Regions from separate parts of the Alloalcanivorax dieselolei B5 genome, predicted to be linked through region 1. Evidence: predicted binding sites of a transcription regulator. Region 1 holds the regulator's gene; the other holds the start of a gene.

Region 1 (3,415 bases):
GTACTTCACCGCATTGGTGATCAGGTTGCCGAAGGCGCTTTCCAGTTCCGCCGGGTCGGCCACCAGCCGGGCGGTTTCCGGCACCTCCAGAACGATCTGGTGATGCTTGTCCGGCGCCAGTGCCAGGGCGCTCTCGCGCATGCGCTTGAGCATGCCATGCACGGTCACCGCCTGGTGGGTATTGTCGGTGTTGGTGCTTTCCAGCCGCGACAGCAGCAGCAAGTCATGCACCAGGGCTTCCATGCGTTGGGACTGGCTGGCCATTTGCGACAGCGCTCGGCGTAACCGGGCCTGCTCCTCCGGCACGGTATCCTGCAGGGTCTCCAGATAGCCTTTGAGCACGGTCAGTGGCGTTTTCAGCTCATGACTGACGTTGGCGACGAAATCCTTGCGCATCTCCTCCAGGTGATGCAGCCGGGTGACATCGCGGGCCAGGATCAGCTGGTCACCGACGCCGAACTCGGTGATGCGGAATTGCAGGATGCGGTTGTCGTCCACCGGCCCGGGGATTTCCAGCGGTTCACGAAAATCGCCGCAGGACAGGTATTCGGTGAAGCGGGGGTGGCGGATCAGGTTGGTGAGCGGCTGGCCGAGATCCTTTTCCTCGTTCAGCCCCATCAACCGGTGCGCGGCGTGGTTCCAGTATTCCAGGTAGCCGTGGCTGTCGATCAGCACCACCGCGTCTTCCAGCGCATTCACCGATTGCTGGGCGCGCAGGATGATGCCCTGCAGGTTCTCCTGAGCGCGTCGTTCCTGCTGAAACAGGTGCTCCAACCGGGTATAGAACTCGCCCCACAGCCCCACACTGTCCGGCGGCTCGGTGTGTTCCTCGCGGATCAGCCAGGTGTAGAGGGCGAACAGCTGGCGGGTGCTCCAAACGATGTAACCGAGCAGACCCACCACCAGAGGCCAGACGTTCTGTACCGCCAGGGCCGCGACCAGCGACAGGGCGATAAGAACAATGATGCGGTTTACTTCCTTGGCCAGACTGCTTTTCATTGGCCGTTGCTTCCTCTCAGGGCCGTTGCGGAGGGGGAGGCCCGTTTCGGCCGATCCGTATCAGGGTCGTCTCAGGACACCTGGGCGGATCTTACCGAAAAGCGATAACCGGTGCCCCGCACGGTCTGAATGAAACCATCAAAGCCATGAGGCGCCAAGGCCTTGCGCAGACGGCGGATATGCACATCGATGGTACGGTCCTCCACGTACACATTGGCGCCCCAGACCTGATCCAGCAACTGGGTGCGGGAATAGGCCCGTTCCTGGTGACTCATGAAGAACTCGAGCAAACGGTATTCGGTGGGGCCCATGTCCACGGGTACCCCGTTGGCGCTGATGCGATGGCTGACCGGATCCAGGCACAGGCCCTGGACGTCGATCTCCTTTTCACCGGCGGCGGCGGAGGAGCGGCGCAACACCGCGCGAATGCGCGCGATCAACTCGCGGGTGGAGAAGGGTTTGGTGACATAATCGTCGGCGCCCACGTCCAATCCCTGGATCTTGTTATCTTCCTCGCTTTTGGCGGTGAGCATGATGATCGGCACTTCACTGGTGTTGTCGTCCCGTTTCAGGCGACGGGCCAGTTCGATGCCGGTTACCGAGGGCAGCATCCAGTCCAGCAATACCAGGTCCGGCCGTTCGTCGACGATGCGTTCGTGGGCTTGCTGGGCGCTTTCAGCCTCGAGTACGTCGAAATCGGCTAATTCAAGGGCCACGGACACCATTTCCCGGATGGCCGGTTCGTCGTCGACAATGAGGATGCGATTTTTTGACATAGTTCGGTCTTCCGCTTTCCCGCCCGGATGTAGGGAGCCTCATTAGATGGCTTTTTTATGACATCTTGATGACAGATTTGCCAACCTTTTCGCCGCCGCTCGCGCCATTACGCCGGGCGGCGGCGTTTCCGGGTGGGTCACAAATATTGCAGAAACAGACCGACGAAAACGCAGGCGCCCACCCAGTGGTTGTTAAGAAAGGCGTGAAAGCAGGGCCAGCGTTCCCGGTAGCGGATGCGCCATTGTTGATGACTGAACAGGGCGAGGGCGCCCAGCAGGCCCAGGTACCAGGGCAGGCCGAAGCCCAGGCGCAGCCCCACCAGCACCAGCCCGGCCAGCACCAGACCCTGGAGAATGCCGATGATCACCTTGTCCAGATCCCCGAACAGGATGGCGGTGCTTTTGATCCCGATCTTGAGGTCATCCTCGCGGTCGCACATGGCGTACTCGGTATCGTAGGCCACCGTCCACAGCAGATTGATGATGAACAGCAGCCAGGCGATGGGCGGCACGCTGGCGGTTTCGGCACCGAACGCCATGGGAATGGCCCAACTGAAGGCGGCGCCCAGCACCACCTGGGGCAGGTTGGTGAAGCGCTTGGTGAACGGATAAAGAATGGCCAGGCCCAGCCCGCCGAACGCCAGCCAGAAGGTGAAGCGGTTCAGGAACAACACCAGGATCAGGGCGATGAACAGCAGGCCCACGAACAACCCCAGGGCCTGTTTGGCGCTCAGGGCGCCGGTGGCCAGCGGGCGTTGCCGGGTGCGCTCCACCGAACCGTCGAAGTCGCGGTCGGCGAAGTCATTGATCACGCAGCCGGCGGCGCGCATCACGAACACCCCGAGCACGAAGATGACAATGTTCTTCAGGCTCGGCGTGCCATCGGCGGCGATCCACAGCGCCCACAGCGTGGGCCACATCAGCAGCATGCTGCCGATCGGCCGGTCCAGGCGCATCAGCTGAATCCAGGGCCACAGCGAGGGATAACGGTGTTCCACGAAAGCCAGCATGGTTGTTCCTTCTATTGTTCCCCGACCTGTTCTTCCCCCACCAGGGACCAGAGCGCGGGCAGAAAATACTCCGCCACCAGCAACGGCCGTCCCCTTTTCACGAAACGGGTCTGGCGCCCCCAACACGGCCCGCGGCCCGCCGGCGACAGGCCATAACGGACCCACACCTGATCCCGGTGTGCCTCGGGGTAACGGTATAACTCACTGCCCAGCGAACGGCCACCCATATGCGCCAGATTGCGATTGGCCCAGCGCAGACTGAGCAGCGGCAGGACGCTGCGGGCTTCCACCACCGGAGTGTCGCACAGCATCAGCGTGACTTCCCGGATCAGCGCGATGCGGCGCCCGCTCTGGTGTAACTGCTCGCGTTCGAAAGGCGCGGGGACCGTCACCAGGGAGCGGTTGTGGCGGACATGAAAAGCGCCGTGGCGGCGCAGGCGGGCGGTGAGGGATCCGGGGTCACCGAGCCAGTCGCGGATGAGCGGTGGTACGGTAAGACGATCCAGTGGACGCCATTTCGGGTCGGCGTCCAGAGGTGAATTTGGCATAGTGTGACACTCCGCTCTCGACCGGCGGCGTGGACTATGGCGCAAGGTGGCGCGAGGGGCAAGAGAGCGGCACGAATCTGGC
Region 2 (3,415 bases), 340 kb from region 1:
TCCGCGCCGGTTTGCCGGCACGGGCCTGCTCGGTCTCGAACTCGATCCATTCCATCAGGCTTGGATGCAGGGTGAACGGCGCATGCTTGAGTTGCTTGAGCCGTGCCGCCTTACCCATGCCGGTGAGTTCCTGGAAGATCTTGTGCACGTCCTGGCAGATTCCCGGCTCGGCGGTGAGCAGCCCGTAGTCGGTGTAGAACTTGGTGGTTTTGGTGTGGTAATTGCCAGTGCCCAGATGGGCGTAGCGCTTCATGCCGTCGCCGTCCCGGCGCAGCACCAGCAGCATCTTCGAGTGGGTTTTATAACCCACCACGCCGTACACCACGATGGCGCCGGCTTCCTGCAGGCGGCGGGCGCCCTCGATGTTGGACTCCTCGTCGAAGCGGGCGCGCAGTTCCACCACGGCGATAACTTCCTTGCCATTACGGGCGGCGGTTTCCAGATGATCCAGAATTTCCGAGTTGGTGCCGGTGCGATACAGGGTTTGTTTGATCGCCAGAACCTTGGGATCCCGGGCCGCTTCGGCCAGCAGATTGACCACTGGGCTGAAACTCTCGAACGGGTGGTGCAGCAGGATATCGCCCTGATCGATGGCATCGAAAATGCTTTCGTACTTGCGCACCGGTGCCGGCACCCGCGGGGTGAAAGGCGGATAGTGCAGGCGCGGCCGGTTGACGCTGGTGAACATGCGCGCCAGGTTCACCGGCCCGTTGGCCTTATAGGCGTCTACCTGACCCAGTTCAAACTGTTCCAGCAGATAATCGATCAGATGCTGCGGGCAGTTATCCGCCACTTCCAGCCGCACCTCATCGCCGTAGCGCCGGGACAGCAGCTCCCCTTTGAGCGCGCTGGCCAGATCCTCCACGTCCTCGTCCACCTCCAGATCCGCGTTGCGGGTGACGCGGAACTGGTAGCAGCCGGTGGCTTTCATGCCTGGAAACAGATCGCTGACGTGGGCATGGATCATGGAGGAGAGAAAGATGAAATTGTCGTCGCCGTTTTCGCACACTTCGTCGGGCAGTCGGATCAGGCGCGGCAGTGAGCGCGGTGCGGGCACGATGGCCAGCCCCGTGGAGCGGCCGAACGCGTCCTTTCCGTCCAGCGGCACGATGAAGTTGAGACTCTTGTTGACCAGTCGCGGGAACGGGTGGGCCGGGTCCAGGGCGATGGGCGTGAGCACCGGGTAGACCTGGTCACGGAAGTATTTCTTGACCCATTCGGCCTGGGCGGCGTTCCAGTCTTCACGACGCAGGAAATGCACGCCCTCTTCCGCCAACGCCGGCAAAATGATGCCCTGGAGAATATGATACTGGCGCTGCACTGCTTCGTGGGTAATGCGCGAGATGTCCGCCAGCACTTCCTGGGGCAGCATGCCGTCCGGTCCCGGCGTGCCGGTGCCGGTCTCCATCTGATTGCGCAGCCCCGCCACCCGGATCTCGAAGAACTCATCCATGTTGGAGGAGAAGATCAGCAGGAAGTTGAGACGCTCCATCAGAGGGTGACGCTCATCCATGGCCTGCTCCAGCACCCGCAGGTTGAACTGCAGCAGGCTCAGTTCGCGGTTGATGTAGTGCTCGGGGCTGTTCAAGTCCATGGACGGCTGATTGGTGTTGGCGTTCATGATGTCATCCTGGCCCGGGGGAGGCGCTCATTAGATGACATTAACGTGACAAGAGAATGACAGGAAGAGGGGATGGAGCAGTTAACAGTTGATAGTTAACAGTGAACAGCGGAAAACGTCGCGCTCCGTGGACCAGTGCTGTCCCACACAGTTGAGTCTGTGCCAAATTTGGCCGCTGTTTCACCCTCTCCCTGTCCCTCTCCCCTCAAGGGAGAGGGGACCGAATAGACAGGTTTGGTTTGCTCCCCTCTCCCTTGAGGGGAGAGGGGCCGGGGGAGAGGGTGAGACGTCCTTAGCGGCGCTGTCCCTGATTCATGACGTCAAGACCACGTTGCATCGGAAAGTACGGCAAAGCCAGATCTTCCCAATTTGATGAATAAAACTGCGGGACAGTAGTGGTCCATGGACCGCGATCAGGGCGGCGGCCTGCTCAGGAGGGCTGGTTCTGCAGCCGTTGCGCCGCGCGTTTGGCGAAATAGGTGAGGATGCCGCTGGCGCCGGCCCGCTTGAACGCCAGCAGGGACTCCATCATGACCTTGTCTTCATCCAGCCAGCCGTTCTGGAACGCGGCCATGTGCATGGCGTATTCGCCGCTGACTTGGTAGGCGAACACCGGCACTTTGAACTCGTCCTTGACTCGCCGGATCACATCCAGATAGGGCATGCCCGGCTTCACCATCACCACGTCGGCGCCCTCGGCCAGATCCAGGGCGATTTCGTGCAACGCCTCGTCGGAGTTGCCCGGGTCCATCTGATAAGTGTTCTTGTCCGCCTTGCCCAGATTGCCGGCGGAGCCCACCGCGTCGCGGAATGGGCCGTAGTAGGCGGAAGCGTACTTGGCGGAGTAAGCCATGATGCGAGTGAGGATGTGGTGGTTGTCTTCCAGGGCCTGGCGGATCTCGCCGATACGGCCGTCCATCATGTCCGACGGCGCGACGAAATCGGCGCCGGCCTCGGCATGGGACAGAGCCTGGCGCACCAGCGCCTGCACCGTTTCCTCGTTGAGCACGTAGCCGTCTTCGTCGAGGATGCCGTCCTGGCCGTGAATGGTGAACGGGTCCAGGGCCACGTCGGTGATCACCGCCATTGCCGGCACCGCCGCCTTGATCGCCCGGGTACAGCGCTGCACCAGACCGTCCGGGTTCCAGGCTTCCGCCGCGTCCAGGCTTTTGGCCTCCGCCGGAGTGGACGGGAACAGGGCCATGGCCGGGACGCCCAGGGCGGCCAGTTCCTCCGCCTCACGGCACAACAGATCGATGCTCATGCGTTCCACGCCGGGCATGGAAGCCACCGTTTCGGTACGGTTCTCGCCTTCGATGATGAACACCGGGTAGATCAGGTCGCTGGGCGTGAGCACGGACTCGCGCATCATGCGGCGGGAAAAATCGTCTTTGCGCATGCGACGCATGCGGGTATGCGGCCAGGGGGCACGGGGAAAGGACATAGAGCACTACCTCGATCAAAGAGCCTCGATAAAGGGACTCGGTAAGCGGTCTCGGTAACGGATCAACGCCGGGCCCCGGGGTCGCCGCTGGCCGTGGCGTGACAATCGAGAGATGATAGCGCGGTGCGCGCGTGGGCAGTGTAGCAGCGCCGGCAAAAGGGCACCAATGCCGGCGGACTGGATCGGTAAACAGGTTCTGAGGAAAGTTATGGGACGTTGGCGACCCCAAGGCAAACCGGGTTCAAAATACATCACGCCCGAGGGCTATCAAGCCATGAACCGGGAATTGCAGACCCTGTGGAAAGAGACCCGCCCCCAGGTGACGCAGGCGGTACAGGAGGCCGCCGCCC

Evidence for each region. The regulator PhoB, encoded in region 1, activates phosphate uptake and scavenging genes when phosphate is short. The targets are predictions, from matches to a motif close to TGTCATANNNNTGTCANA.
Region 2: a site for PhoB is predicted at 1,666-1,683, ahead of ppk1 (polyphosphate kinase 1). Genes of this name have one in related genera too.

Annotation. Positions count from the first base shown of each region.
Region 1 is NC_018691.1:4,816,048-4,819,462, reverse strand. It holds gene phoR (phosphate regulon sensor histidine kinase PhoR) at 1-999, opposite strand, end outside; gene phoB (phosphate regulon transcriptional regulator PhoB) at 1,071-1,775, opposite strand; gene ubiA (4-hydroxybenzoate octaprenyltransferase) at 1,913-2,785, opposite strand; gene B5T_RS21615 (chorismate--pyruvate lyase family protein) at 2,797-3,333, opposite strand.
Region 2 is NC_018691.1:4,472,757-4,476,171, reverse strand. It holds gene ppk1 (polyphosphate kinase 1) at 1-1,621, opposite strand, end outside; gene hemB (porphobilinogen synthase) at 2,052-3,065, opposite strand; gene greB (transcription elongation factor GreB) at 3,274-3,415, shown strand, end outside.